DNA from 3 places in the Halomonas chromatireducens genome. Region 1 is predicted to be linked to each of the others. Evidence: predicted binding sites of a transcription regulator. Region 1 holds the regulator's gene; each other region holds the start of a gene.
What was found. Region 1 encodes sigma-54, which starts transcription at its own class of promoters, with help from an activator protein. Its sites were predicted from a motif close to TGGCACNNNNNTTGCTNT; they were not measured.

Region 1 (4,921 bases):
GCCGACCAGCTCGATCTCGACGACACCGCCGGCACCGCCGTCTATACCGGTGACGTGGACATTCGCCGGGGGACCATGCAACTGACCGGCAACCGGGTCGAGATCCGCCGCAACCAGGCTGGCGAACTGACTCGCGCCATCGCCACCGGCGAGCGCGCCTATATCGAGCAGCAGCCCGACCCGGACGAACCCGTGGTGCGTGGCTGGGGGCGAACCATCATCTATCATGTCGCCGAGCGCCGCGTCGAACTGATCGACAGGGCCGAGCTGCATCAGCGGGGCGATACCTTCGATGGCGGCTATCTGGAGTACTTCCTCGATCGCCGCGTGGTTCAGGCTCGTGCCGAGAGCGAAGGTGTCGAAGGGCGCCAGCGGATTCGCATGACCCTGCAACCGGAGCGCTGACGTGGTAATGAAGACCCTGAGAGCCACTCACCTGGCCAAGAGCTACAAGCGTCGCCGTGTGGTACACGACATCAGCCTCTCCATCGAGCAGGGCAGCATCGTCGGCCTTCTCGGCCCCAACGGTGCCGGCAAGACCACTTCGTTCTACATGATCGTTGGCCTGGTCCGCGCCGACGCCGGTGAAGTGCATATCGACGACCTGGACCTGAGCGGGTCGGCCATGCATGAGCGTGCCCGCGCCGGCATTGGCTACCTTCCCCAGGAAGCCTCGATCTTTCGCAAGCTCTCGGTGGCGGATAACATCATGGCCATTCTCGAGACGCGCAAGGACCTGGACCGACGAGGCCGTCATGCGCGCTTGGAAGAGCTGCTGGAAGACTTTCATGTTACCCATATCCGCAACAATCTCGGCATGAGCCTGTCTGGCGGCGAACGGCGACGGGTGGAGATCGCCAGGGCGCTGGCCACCGAGCCGGCCTTCATCCTGCTCGATGAGCCTTTCGCTGGCGTGGATCCTATTTCCGTTGGTGAAATCAAAGGCATCATCCGTCAGCTCAAGGCGCGTGATATCGGCGTCCTGATCACCGACCACAACGTGCGCGAGACATTGGATATCTGCAATACCGCCTACATCGTCGGAGACGGGCAGATCATTGCGGAAGGTGATGCCAATGCCATTCTCGCCAACCGCAGGGTGCGTGAGGTCTATCTCGGCGAGGACTTCCGTCTCTAAACCTGGCGACTCGATCAACACAACTGCCTGCTGTCAATATAAACATGCATATTCGGCACGGAAATTGCGGATGGCATGCTTATTGCACTCAAAACACTTGCAAGTCGAACCATTGGGGGCTAGGGTGGTTTTTTTCGGCAGATGAGCCCCCTATTCTCATGGCCATGAAAGCATCCTTGCAACTCCGTGTCGGCACTCAGCTGACCATGACGCCCCAACTGCAGCAGGCGATTGCGCTGCTGCAGCTCTCGACGCTCGATCTGCGTCAGGAGATCCAGCAGGCGCTGGAAACCAACCCCATGCTGGAACTCGACGACGGCTTCGGCGAACAGACCGCCGAAGCGGTCCAAGACGACGATTGGGCCAGCGAAATTCCCTCTGAACTTTCCACCGACAGCGACTGGTCTGACACCTACCCCGACCATGGCGCCAGCTCGGGCAGCGGCGAAGGACCTGATTTTGAACGCCAGGCCGCCGGGCAGAGCCTGGCCAGCCACCTGATCTGGCAGCTCGCGATGACCGATCTCAGCGAGCGCCAGCGCCAGATCGCCGAGAGCCTGATCGATGCCGTGGACGGCACCGGCTACCTGGCGCAGCCGCTGGAAGAGATTCGCGACGGGCTCCGCCAGCAGGGCCTCGAGGGCCTGCCAACCCGGGAGGTCGAGCAGGTGCTGCTGCGTCTGCAGCAATTCGAACCTACCGGTGTCTTTGCCCGGGACCTGCGTGAATGCCTGATGCTGCAGCTCGCGGCACTACCCGACGACACCCCGCTGCTCCCCCAGGCCAGGCGCCTCGTCCGCCAGTTCCTCGAAGCCCTGGCCAGCGACGATCGCCGACTGCTCAAGCGCCGCCTGGGGCTGGACGATGAGGCCCTGGAGGAGGTGATCGGTCTGATTCGCTCGCTGGACCCGCGCCCGGGCAGCGAGTTCGCCGAGGTGAGTGGCAATTACATCACCCCCGACCTGCTCGCTCACCATGACGAGCGCGGCTGGCGTGTCGAGCTCAACGCCGACGCCCTGCCAAGACTGCGCATCCAGCCCGATTACGTGGCCCTGGTAAGGCGCGCCGACAAGAGCCAGGACAACCAGTTTCTCAAGGATCACCTTCAGGAGGCGCGCTGGCTGATGAAGAGCCTGGCCAGCCGGAACGACACCCTGCTGCGGGTCGGCCGCGAGATCATGGCCCGCCAGCTCGACTTTCTCGAGCAGGGGGAGGAGGCCATGCGGCCACTGATACTGGCTGATATTGCCCAGGCCGTGGATATGCATGAGTCGACCATCTCTCGCGTAACGACCCAGAAATTCATCCACACGCCGCGCGGCGTGTTCGAACTCAAGTTCTTCTTCTCCAGCCATGTCGGCGGCGGAGAAGGCGAAGGCGACGCCTATTCCAGCACCGCGATCCGTGCCCGGATCCGCAAGCTAGTACAGGACGAGCCGCCCCGCAAGCCGCTGTCGGACAGTCGCCTGGTCGATCTGCTGGCCGAGGACGGCATCCGCGTTGCGCGGCGAACCGTCGCCAAGTACCGGGAAGCGTTGGGCATACCCTCCTCAAGCGAGCGCAAGCGATTTCGCTGACCCCAGCCCGCTCTCTTGACCCTTCGCAGGAAACCGGAAAGGGAGGGGTTTGCAGGGCCTCAAAAAGGGTTACAATCGAGGCACCACCCGAAGGACGAAGGAGCCTGTCATGCAAGTCAATATTACCGGCCACCATGTGGAACTGACCGATGCCCTGCGTGACTACGTCAGCGAAAAACTGACCCGCGTGCAGCGCCACTACGACAACATCACCAACGTCCAGGTCACGCTTTCGGTAGAGAAGGAGCGTCAACTGGCCGCCTGCACCCTGCATGCTGCCGGCGCCGACCTTCATGCCGAGGCCACCGATCCCGACATGTACGCCGCTATTGACGCACTGACCGACAAGCTCGACCGTCAACTGGTCAAACACAAGGAAAAAGCCCAGGCCCGCGCCCAGGGCGCCGGCATTCGCTGATTGCCATGACACTGGAAACCATTCTGCCGCCGGAGCGCGCCTTGTTCGGCGTCCCCGGTGGCAGCAAGAAACGGGTGCTGGAATTCTTCAGCACCTTCATCGCACAGAACACGCCGAGCCTCGACAGCCAGGAAGTCTTTGCCCGCCTGATCGGCAGAGAACGCCTCGGTAGCACGGGCATCGGCAATGGGGTGGCCATTCCTCACGCCAGGAGCCCCCACTGTCACAGTCCGGTCGCGGCCTTCCTCCAGCTGGCGGAGCCTATCGATTTCGACGCCATCGACGGCGAGCCGGTCGACCTGGTCTTCGTACTGCTGGTCCCGGAAGAGGCGGACGATACACATCTGGCGCTACTCAGCCAGGTGGCCAGCATCATGAACGATGTCGACACTCGAGTGGCACTGCGCAAGAGCAACAGCCAACGTGAGCTCCACGAGCGGCTCATTGAAGCCATTCGACGACAGACGCCGACGCCGCTCTGACCTTCCCGGGCCGCCCGGCCAGCCAACCAGGAGACCCGCATGCAGCTCGTGATCATCAGTGGCCGTTCCGGCTCCGGCAAGTCGATCGCACTGCAGGCGCTCGAAGACTTGGGCTACTACGCCATCGACAACTTTCCAGCGATGCTGCTGGGATCGCTGGTAGAAGAACTGCCCAGCGGACCGTCCGGCCAATCCTCCATTGCTGTCAGCATCGACTCACGCAACCTCCCCCATGCCCTGGAGCGCTTCCCCCGTCTGCTCGAGGAGCTGCGCGCCCGCAAGATCGATTGCCAGGTCATCTACCTCACCACAGATGCAAGAATTCTGATCGAGCGATACTCGGCCACACGGCGACGCCATCCGATGACACGTGGCAGCGACATGACGCTGGGAGAGGCAATCGAGTCGGAAGACGCCACCCTGAGCGACATTCGCAACCTGGCCGACCTGATCATCGACACCTCCCGGCTTTCGGTCCATGACCTGCGAGGCCGCATCACCGACCAGGTTGCCAGCCATCGGCCCGATCAGTTGACGCTTACCGTCGAGTCCTTCGGCTTCAAGGGAGGGGTGCCCCTTGATGCGGATATCGTCTTTGATGCCCGCTGCCTGCCAAACCCCTACTGGGACCCGCGGCTGCGTTCTGCCACCGGCCGCGAGCCCAGCATCGTTGAGTTCCTGGAGCAGTATCCGCTGGTGGGGGAGATGCTTGACGACATCATCGGCTGGATCGAGCGCTGGCTCCCCGCCTATCGCAGCAGCCACAGAAGCTATCTCACCGTCGCCATCGGCTGCACCGGTGGACAGCATCGCTCGGTATACCTTGCCGAACGGCTGGCACACCACCTGGCCCAGCTGCAGCCTGACGTTCGCCTGCGCCACCGAGAGCTCGGCATACACACGCCGGTCTCCCCCTCACCACAGGACGCTCCGGGAAAGCCTGAACGCAAGGAGTCGTAAGCGTGGCCAGCCGCAAGCTAACACTGACCAACAAGCGTGGCCTGCACGCCAGAGCGGCCACCAAGCTGGTGCAGTGCTGCCAACCCTACCAGGCACGAGTCACTGTCAGCCGTGGCGGCCAGGATGCCGACGCCTGCAATATCATGTCACTGCTGATGCTCGGCGCCCCGTGCGGCACCGAGCTGACGGTGAGCGCCGAGGGACAGGACGCCGAACAGGTCCTCGATGCGTTGGAGACCCTGTTCGATGCCCGCTTCGAAGAGGATGCCTAAGCACCCCTCCCCCTGGACGTGACACAGCGCCCCTGATGGCCCGCCTCAGCCTCCAGCGATGGTCATCTCATCGA
Region 2 (4,921 bases), 1.4 Mb from region 1:
ACCCCAGCGGTGGGTCTCCACCACGCGCAGGCCAAAGTGGCCGCCGTAGAGCAGGAAGTAGGCCAGCAGCGGGAAGCCCACCAGCGTCGCCACCGCCACCCAGCGCTTGAAAGGCAGCCGCGGTATCGCCAGCCAGGCAATCAGCCCGGCGAAGATGGCGAAGGTCAGGTTGACCCGCCAGATCTCGCTGCCCGGATAGAGCCCGTAGATGAACTGGCCGAGACGGGCGTTGACGAAAACCCAGCAGGCGCCCTCCCGGGAGCAGTCGTCACGGCTGGTGCCGATCCAGTCAGCGTTGATGAAGGCCCACTGGATCGTCGGCGTCAGCAGGATGTAGAGCAGGTAAAACCCCAGCAGGGTAAAGACCGTGTTCACCGGCCCGCTGAAGAGGTTGGCACGTAGCCAGGCCACCGGGCCAACGGTGCTCCTGGGTGCGGGGCGCGCCTCGATCATCTTTTCTTGAATTGTCATGGCGCTCTCCTAGCGTTCCACCAGCGCCACGCGGGCGTTGAACCAGTTCATGAACATCGACACCAGCAGGCTGATGGTCAGGTAGACCGCCATGGTCATGGCGATGACCTCGATCGCCTGCCCCGTCTGATTGAGCGTGGTCCCGGCGAATACCGAGACCAGGTCCGGATAGCCGATGGCAGTGGCAAGCGAGGAGTTCTTGATCAGGTTGAGGTACTGGCTGGTCAGCGGTGGAATGATGACCCGCATGGCCTGCGGCACCACTACCAGGCGCAACACAAGGTTGCGCGGCAGGCTGAGCGCCTGGGCGGCCTCGGTCTGGCCATGGGAGATTGCCTGGATGCCCGAGCGCACGATCTCGGCGATGAAAGACGCGGTATAGATCGACAGGGCCAGCCACAGGGCCAGGAACTCGGGAATGATCGTGATGCCACCGCGGAAATTGAAGCCGGTCAATTGCGGCACATCCCAGGTCACCGGCACGCCGGTGGCGACCAGTACCATCAGCGGCAGGCCGAGTATCAGCCCCAGCGAGATCCAGCCCGCCGGGAAGCGCTTGCCCGTGGTCTCGTGGCGGCGCTTGTTCCACACCACCAGGGCGATGCTCGCTGCCACGGCAATGCCCAGGGTCAGGGGAATCAGTCCGAAACCGGATTCGAACAGCGGCTCGGGGAGGTAGAGACCACGCACGTTGAGGAAGACCACCTCGCCCAGCGACAGGCTGTCGCGGGCACTCGGCATGGTCCGCAGCACGGCGAAGTACCAGAAGAAGATTTGCAGCAGCAGCGGTATGTTGCGGAATATCTCGATATAGGCGTTGGCCAGGCGGGCAATCAGCCAGTTGGGCGAAAGCCGGGCGATGCCCACGGTGAAGCCGATGATCGTGGCCGCCACTACCCCCAGCGCCGACACCAGCAGGGTGTTGAGCAGTCCTACCACGAAGGTACGGCCGTAGGTGCTCTGGGAGGAGTAGTCGATCAGGCTCTGGACGATGCCGAAGCCGGCCGTATTGGACAGGAAGCCGAAGCCGGTCGTGATGCCGCGAGCGGCCAGGTTGGCCTGGGTATTACCGATGATATAGAGCAGGAAGGCTGCCACTGCGGCAATCAGCAATACCTGGAAGATCAGTGCGCGCTTGGCGCGATCACGCCAGAAAGGCGGTTTTGGGCCCACTGGATGGGCCTGTGGTCGAACGGACATGAAGAGACTCTCCGCCTGGATCCGTCAAGCAGGTATCAAGCCCCGGCCCGGAATGTCCGGGCCGGGGCATAACAAGGCTCGAGGCGCCATCAAGCGACGCCCCGGACGGTTCGATCAGCGGATCGGCGGTGCGTACTGAATGCCACCCTGGGTCCACAGGGCATTGATGCCGCGCTCGATCTGCAGCGGGGAGTCCATGCCCACATTGCGCTCGTAGCTTTCGCCGTAGTTACCCACCTGGCTGATGATGTTATAGGCCCAGTTGGCTTCAAGGCCCATGCCCTGGCCATAGTTGCCGTCCTCACCCAGCAGGCGAGCGATGTCCGGATCCTCGGAGGCGAGCATTTCGTCGACGTTGTCGCTGGTGATGCCCATTTCCTCGGCGTTGAGCATGGCGAACAGCGACCACTTGACGATGTTGAACCACTGGTCGTCACCCTGGCGAACGACCGGGCCCAGCGGCTCCTTGGAAATGACTTCCGGCAGGATCACCGAGCCGTCGGGGTCGGAGAGCTGGATGCGCAGCGCCGCCAGCTGGGAGGTATCGGAGGTCAGCACGTCGCAACGACCGGCCTCGTAGCCACCCACGGTCTGCTCGGAGGTATCGAAGACGATGGGGTCGAATGTCATGCCGTTGGCACGGAAGTAGTCGGCTACGTTCAGCTCGGTGGTGGTGCCGGACTGCACGCAGACCGCCGCGCCGTCGAGCTCAGTGGAGCTGGAGACGCCCAGGTCGGTATTCACCATGAAGCCGATGCCGTCGTAGAAATTCACGCCGGCGAAGTTCAGGCCCAGAGTGGTGTCGCGGGTGGTGGTCCAGGTGGTGTTGCGCGAGAGCAGATCCACTTCGCCGGACTGCAGCGCGGTGAAGCGCTCGACGGCATTCAGTGAAATATAGCGCACCGCCTCGGCGTCGCCGAAGACGGCGGCGGCCACGGCACGGCAGACGTCGACGTCGAGCCCCTGCCACTCGCCCTGGTCGTCCGGCGCGGAGAAGCCCGGCAGGCCGTCACTCACGCCGCACTGAACGGCACCGCGGTTCTTGGTGTCATCCAGGGTAGAAGCCTGTGCCACGGAATTGGCACCAAGCACCATCGCGCCGGCTGTGGCCAGCAGGACCAGTTTGTTTTTCTTGTTCAACATATGTCGATATCTCGCTTCGTATTAGGGATAGAAGGTCCATGCGCAAGGCATGTGGAGTGACCATAGCAAGGATCATTCCACAAACGCACCGTTGTAGGCATACCGTTTATTCAACGCTCCCCAGGCAGTGAATACGACCAACGCCTTGACCTACCAAGGGGCAACCAGCCCGCCGGTCACCCTCCAGTGCACAAAGATCGTGCAGTTGCCTTCAACGCACCGGCGGTGCGTACTGGATACCGCCTTCCGTCCACAGCGCATTGAGGCCGCGGGCGATCTTGAATTCGGAACCAGCGCCGACGGTGCGGTCGAACATCTCGCCGTAGTTACCCACCTGGCTAATGATCTGATAAGCCCAGTCGGCCTCGAGCCCCATGCCTTCGCCGTAGTTGCCATCGCGCCCCAGCAGACGCGCGATATCGGGATCCTCGGAATCGAGCATCTCCTCGACGTTGGCCTGGGTAATGCCCATCTCCTCGGCGTTGATCATGGCGAACAGCGACCACTTGACGATATTGAACCACTGGTCGTCGCCCTGACGGACCGCCGGGCCCAGTGGCTCCTTGGAGATGATGTCCGCCAGTACCATGGCGCTGTCGGGATCGGGCAACTGCATGCGCTGGGAGTAGAGCTGAGAGGCGTCGGAGCTGAGCACGTCGCAGCGCCCCGCTTCGAAACCGGCAATCGCCTGTTCGGGGGAGTCGAACACGATGGGGTTGTAGCTCATGTCATTGACGCGGAAGAAGTCCGCCAGGTTGAGCTCGCTGGTGGTACCGCTCTGAGTGCAGATATCGGCTCCGTCCAGCTCCAGTGCGCTGTTGATACCCAGGTCGCTTGCCACCATGAAGGCCTGGCCGTCGTAGTAGCTGACCCCGGTGAAGTTGACGCCCATCGTGGTGTCCCGGCTCGAGGTCCAGGTCGTGGTGCGCGACAGTACATCGACCTCTCCCGACTGGATTGCCGTGAAGCGCTCCACGGAATCCAGCGGCACGAAGCGCACGCTCTCGGCATCGCCCAGCACCGCGGCGGCAATGGCGCGACAGACATCGGTATCCAGCCCGCGATAGGTATCCTCGTCATCCAGCGCCGAGAAGCCCGGCTGGGCGGCGTTGACGCCACAGCGCACATGGCCCTGGTCGCGCACGTCTTCCAGAGTGCTGGCCTGTGCCAATCCAGTGGCGCCAAGGGTCACCAGTATCATCGGCATCAGCCGAGCCATCGTGTTGTTGTCGTTCATGCGGTTCATCCTTGCCATGGTGGGTCATGCGGGGGCCGGTGGAGATGCCTCCCGTATTACCATTAGCCCATATACCCACCACTTTCACCCGCTCATTGGGACGAACGCGAATTTGACCTGCCGGCATACGCAATCGCCCCGCAGGCTGGGCCTGCGGGGCGATACGGAACAGCTTGCGCCGAACGGCTCGGCAAGCTCGCCGTCAGAGACGAATCAGGTAGTCGAAGGCACCCAGTGCCGCCTTGGAACCTTCGCCCATGGCGATGACGATCTGCTTGTAGGGCACCGTGGTGACGTCGCCGGCGGCGAAGATACCCGGCACCGAGGTCATGCCATGATCGTCGACGACGATCTCGCCACGCGGGGAAAGCTCGATCGACGAATCGGTCAGCCACTCGGTGTTGGGCACCAGGCCGATCTGCACGAAGATGCCCTCCAGGTCGAGTCGACGCAGCTCGCCGCTTGACCGCTCCTCGTAGGTGAGGCCGTTGACCCGCTTGCCGTCACCGTTGACCTCGGTGGTCCTGGCTCCCTTGATCACCTCCACGTTGGCCAGGCTGGCAAGCTTCTTCTGCAGCACCGCATCGGCACGCAGCTCGTCCATGAACTCGATCAAGGTGACATGCTCGACCAGGCCGGCCAGGTCGATGGCGGCCTCGACGCCGGAGTTGCCACCCCCGATCACCGCCACGCGCTTGCCCTTGAACAGCGGCCCATCGCAGTGAGGGCAGTAGGCCACACCCTTGTTGCGGTACTCGTCCTCGCCGGGCACGCCCATCTCACGCCAGCGGGCACCGGTCGCGAGGATCAGCGAGCGGCTCTTGAGCGACGCGCCCGACTCGAACACCACCTCATGCTCGCCGCCGGGCT
Region 3 (4,921 bases), 1.4 Mb from region 1:
CGTGGCCGAAATACAGCCCCCCCAGGAGCAGGTGCTGCTGCTCGATACGCCTTCGGTGGATACCAGTCTGAGCATCGCCTCCGAACGCTTTCTGGAAAATCTCACCCGGGCCATGCTGCGGATTTCGGATGGCCCGCAGGTGCTGGACTGGCGCCCCGCCATGGCCGGCGACAGCGGCGATCATCAGTGGCGCCTGGAGAGCCGGCTGGAAGCCACTGCGCCGCGCCTGCAGCTCTCCGACCGCGAACTGCTGCCCTACCGTCTTACCCTGTCGCTCTATCGCCCCGATGCCGACAGCGCGCTGTGGGAGACCGAGATCGAGGGCGCCTTCGATGCCACGGCGCTATAGGCCTCAGCGCAGTAGCGTGTAAACAGCCTCTTAGCCCTGGCGCTGACGATCCAGCTGGCGATAACCGATCGCCTCCATCAGCTCGCCGCGCTCCGGCTGCGGTTTGCCGGTAAGGTCGGCCAGGGTCAGCGCCACCCGCAGCACTCGATGATAGGCCCGAGCGGAGAGCCGCAGCCGCTCGAGCACCCCGGCCAGCCAGGCACGATCCGCCGTCGACAGGGCGCAGGCCGCCTCCAGCTCCCGGCTTCCCAGATAGGCATTGAGCGCCTCCCGGGCATACTGGCGCTCGCGGGCCGCCATGACTCGCTCACGCACCTCCGCCGAGCTTTCCCCCGTCTCGCGGGAGGTCAGCTGTTCCGGCGGCAGCGCCGGCACCTCCACCTGCAGGTCGATTCGATCCAGCAGCGGCCCCGAGAGTCGCGACTGGTAGCGCTGGATCTGAGCGGCGGTACACTGGCAGGCCTGGCGGGGGTCCCCCAGGTGGCCACAGGGACACGGATTCATTGCCGCCACCAGTTGAAATCTAGCGGGAAAGCGTCTTTCGTGGTTGGCCCGGGCGATATGGATCTGTCCAGACTCCATGGGCTCGCGCATCACCTCGAGGACATGGCGGCTGAACTCGGGCAGCTCATCGAGAAACAACACCCCCTGGTGGGCCAGGGATATTTCACCGGGACGCGGCCAGGAGCCGCCGCCCACCAGGGCCACGGCGCTGGCGGTATGGTGGGGCGCACGAAAGGGGCGACGCCCCCACTGCTCCGACAGCGGCAGGCCACAGACCGACCGGACGGCGGCCACTTCCAGGGCCTCCTCCTCGGTCAATGGCGGCAGGATGCCCGGCAGGCGGCTCGCCAACATGGTCTTGCCGGTGCCTGGCGGGCCCGAGAAAAGCAGGTTGTGGCCTCCCGCGGCGGCGATTTCCAGCGCCCGGCGCGCCTGGTGCTGACCCCGCACCTCGGCCAGATCCCCCTCGATGACCGGAGATAACGGCGGTGCTTCCAACTGGTGCGCCGCGATCGGTGTCTGGCCCAGCAAATGGGCGACCACCTCCAGCAGGTGGTCGGCGGGGAGCACCTGAAGGTCCCCGGCCAGGGCGGCCTCATCGGCACACTCCCGCGGCACGATCAGCTTCCGCCCCGCCCTGCGCGCGGCCAGGGCCAGCGGCAGCACGCCGCTGATCGGGCGCAGCCGACCGTCCAGCGCCAGTTCACCGACACTTTCGATACCCTCGAGGGCATCGCCGGGCAGTTGGCCGGAGGCCATCAGGATGCCCAGAGCGATGGGCAGGTCGAAGCGCCCGCCGACCTTGGGCAGGTCGGCGGGCGCCAGGTTGAGCACGATACGACGAGTATTGGGGAAGTCGAAGCCGGCGTTGGTGAGGGCGCTGCGCACCCGTTCGCGACTCTCCTTGACCGCAGTCTCCGGCAGGCCGACCAGGGTCATGCCCGGCAGGCCGTTGGCCAGATGTACCTCGACGAGAACCTCGGGGGCCTCCAGCCCCAGTCCGGCCCGGGTGGCAACGATTGCCAGCATCATGCGGTCCCTCGCAGTCAGTGTGCTTGATCACTATAGATTAGCACCGCTGCATAAAGACCGCCGAGCGGCCCGTCAACGCCCGGCTTCGCCGCCGCCAGCGTCTTCCTCGGGATGGCCGTCGTCGACTTTCGGTGCCTTGCCGGCTGTTGTTGCCTCGCCTGATGTGGTCACCTCGTCTTGGCGAGATGCCAGCGCCGCCTCGAGTGCGCTTACCTGTTGCTCCAGCGCTTCCACGCGAATGCGGGTGCGCTGCATGACGTCCATGAGGATGTCGAAGTCCTCTCGGGACACCAGATCCAGGCGATCGAAGGCACCGCGCACGACCTGCTGCACCCCCTTGTGGATCTCCTCCGGTGCCTGTGAGGCACCCTGCAGTCGCTCGCCCAGCTGCTGGGCCAGCCGGCTGATGGGATCTTGACTCGCCATGGTTCTCTCTCCAACGCATTGAGTTTGTCTACAGGATACGCAACGGCCTTGACTCGCGCATTCTCCTTTGCCGCCCCATTGCGAAGCACCTGCACCATTGCCGGGCATCATTGTGGTGCAGGGCGCTTCGCATAGGCCGTCAGCGGCGAGGAATGCAACGGAAAAACATATTGTAACAATATGAAATTAATCAGCTTTATAACAAACCGGCACGCATATCGCTTGGCAAGCGTAACTCATCCGACGGCAGAGCGCCGTCGTGCCATCCAAGCCGGGAGATTCGAGATGAAGCTCATTACCGCCATCATAAAGCCATTCAAACTGGACGACGTCCGCGAGGCGCTGGCCGACAACGGCGTCCAGGGCATCACCGTGACCGAAGTGAAGGGGTTTGGTCGCCAGAAGGGGCATACCGAGCTCTACCGCGGTGCCGAGTACGTGGTCGACTTCCTGCCCAAGGTAAAGGTCGAGGTCGCCGTGGATGATGCGCGCCTGGAAGGCGTACTGGAGGCCATCTGCAACGCTGCCAACAGCGGCAAGATCGGCGACGGCAAGGTCTTTGTCACGCCCCTGGAGGATGTCATCCGCATCCGTACCGGCGAACGCGGCGCCGACGCCGTCTGATAACGACACCGCTTGCAATGACAAGCTGTTTTCAAGGGCTCTGGAGAGATTCCAATGACTGAACTGGCAGAGTTGAGTTACGCGCTCGACACCTTCTACTTCCTGATCTGTGGCGTGCTCGTGATGTGGATGGCCGCGGGCTTCTCGATGCTCGAGGCCGGCCTGGTGCGCTCCAAGAACACCGCCGAGATCCTGACCAAGAACATCGCGCTGTTCGCCATCGCCTGCACCATGTACCTGCTGGTGGGCTATAGCATCATGTACTCGGGCAATGAAGGCGGCATCCTGCCCAACCTCGGCTTCCTGATCGGCGGCGAGAACAGCGTGGCGGCCGTCACCGCCGGGGGCGACGATGCACCCTACTATTCGATGCGCGCCGACTTCTTCTTCCAGGTGGTGTTCGTGGCAACCGCCATGTCCATCGTCTCCGGCGCCGTCGCCGAACGCATGAAGCTGTGGGCCTTCCTCGCCTTCGCCGTGGTGATGACCGGCGTCATCTACCCGGTCTCGGGCTACTGGACCTGGGGCGAAGGCTGGCTGGACGCCATGGGCTTCTCCGACTTCGCCGGCTCCGGCATCGTGCATCTGGCCGGTGCCGCCGCGGCCCTGGCCGGGGTGCTGGTTCTCGGTCCTCGCAAGGGCAAGTACGGCAAGGACGGCAGCATCCACGCCATCCCCGGTGCCAACCTTCCGCTGGCCACACTGGGTACCTTCATCCTGTGGATGGGCTGGTTCGGCTTCAACGGCGGCTCGGAGCTGAAGCTCTCGGACGTGGTCTCTGCCAACAACGTGGCCCAGGTTCTGGTCAACACCAATGCCGCCGCTGCCGGTGGGGTGATCACTGCCCTGATCCTCGCCAAGGTGTGGTTCCGCAAGGCCGACCTGACCATGGCCCTCAACGGCGCCCTGGCCGGCCTGGTGGCCATCACTGCCGAGCCACTGGAGCCGACGGCGCTGGGCGCCACCCTGATCGGTGCCGTGGGCGGCGCCATCGTCGTGGCCGCCATCGTCGGCCTCGACAAGCTGAAGATCGATGACCCTGTCGGTGCCATCTCGGTTCACGGTGTCGTCGGAATCTGGGGCCTGCTGGCCGTACCGCTCACCAACGGCGACGCGAGCTTCGGCCCGCAGATCATCGGCGGCCTGTCCATCTTCCTCTGGGTCTTCCTTGCCAGCCTGGCTGTCTGGCTGATACTCAAGGCCGTCATGGGCATTCGGGTCAGCGAGGAAGAAGAGTACGAGGGCGTCGACATTGCCGAGTGCGGCATGGAGGCCTACCCCGAGTTCAGCGTCGCCAACAAGTAACGACGCAGACCCCGTGAGCTGGCGTGCTCCACCTGGCCCCCTTCCGAGGGGGCTTTTTTATTCCCGCTCGTCGCGGTGTATGCTTGAACCCAACGAAACCCCACACTGCGAGGGGCTGCACCCAGCGAGCCCTCCCTGAATTACGAGGAAAAGACCATGAAACTGGTGACCGCCATCATCAAGCCATTCAAGCTCGACGACGTTCGCGAATCGCTCTCCGAAATCGGCGTTCAGGGCATCACCGTGACCGAGGTGAAGGGCTTCGGCCGCCAGAAGGGTCACACCGAGCTCTACCGGGGCGCCGAGTACGTGGTCGACTTCCTGCCCAAGGTGAAGGTCGAGATCGCCGTGGATGACGAGATGTCCGAGAAGGTCATCGATGCCATCACCCAGGTCGCCAACACGGGGAAGATCGGCGACGGCAAGATCTTCATCACGCCGCTGGAACAGGTGATTCGCATCCGCACCGGCGAAACCGGCAAGGATGCCGTGTAGTCAGAGAAAATAGGCGGCGCCGAACCAAAAAGGATCTTCACACTTTGGCGTGAAATGGCAAGGGAAGTCATGGCCGCGCTGTAGGAGTATCTTCAGATCACGACTGGAGGCCGAAGGACTCCCGGCGGCGTTACCGATGGTCGCGGTTATTGCCAGCGCGGCAGCCTCCGCCGGGCGCCTATCGGC

Region 2: the regulator sigma-54 is predicted to act here: its motif matches at 2,877-2,894, upstream of LOKO_RS17480 (amino acid ABC transporter substrate-binding protein).
Region 3: the regulator sigma-54 is predicted to act here: its motif matches at 2,519-2,536, upstream of LOKO_RS17395 (P-II family nitrogen regulator).

Annotation. Positions count from the first base shown of each region.
Region 1 is NZ_CP014226.1:1,214,477-1,219,397, reverse strand. It holds gene lptA (lipopolysaccharide transport periplasmic protein LptA) at 1-405, shown strand, start outside; gene lptB (LPS export ABC transporter ATP-binding protein) at 413-1,138, shown strand; gene LOKO_RS05690 (RNA polymerase factor sigma-54) at 1,297-2,715, shown strand; gene hpf (ribosome hibernation-promoting factor, HPF/YfiA family) at 2,825-3,133, shown strand; gene ptsN (PTS IIA-like nitrogen regulatory protein PtsN) at 3,139-3,615, shown strand; gene rapZ (RNase adapter RapZ) at 3,655-4,575, shown strand; gene LOKO_RS05670 (HPr family phosphocarrier protein) at 4,578-4,847, shown strand; gene pmbA (metalloprotease PmbA) at 4,893-4,921, opposite strand, start outside.
Region 2 is NZ_CP014226.1:3,769,878-3,774,798, forward strand. It holds gene LOKO_RS17470 (amino acid ABC transporter permease) at 1-471, opposite strand, end outside; gene LOKO_RS17475 (amino acid ABC transporter permease) at 481-1,671, opposite strand; gene LOKO_RS17480 (amino acid ABC transporter substrate-binding protein) at 1,786-2,814, opposite strand; gene LOKO_RS17485 (amino acid ABC transporter substrate-binding protein) at 3,026-4,033, opposite strand; gene ahpF (alkyl hydroperoxide reductase subunit F) at 4,254-4,921, opposite strand, start outside.
Region 3 is NZ_CP014226.1:3,752,259-3,757,179, forward strand. It holds gene LOKO_RS17380 (hypothetical protein) at 1-349, shown strand, start outside; gene LOKO_RS17385 (YifB family Mg chelatase-like AAA ATPase) at 380-1,885, opposite strand; gene LOKO_RS17390 (accessory factor UbiK family protein) at 1,958-2,311, opposite strand; gene LOKO_RS17395 (P-II family nitrogen regulator) at 2,597-2,935, shown strand; gene LOKO_RS17400 (ammonium transporter) at 2,990-4,240, shown strand; gene glnK (P-II family nitrogen regulator) at 4,397-4,735, shown strand.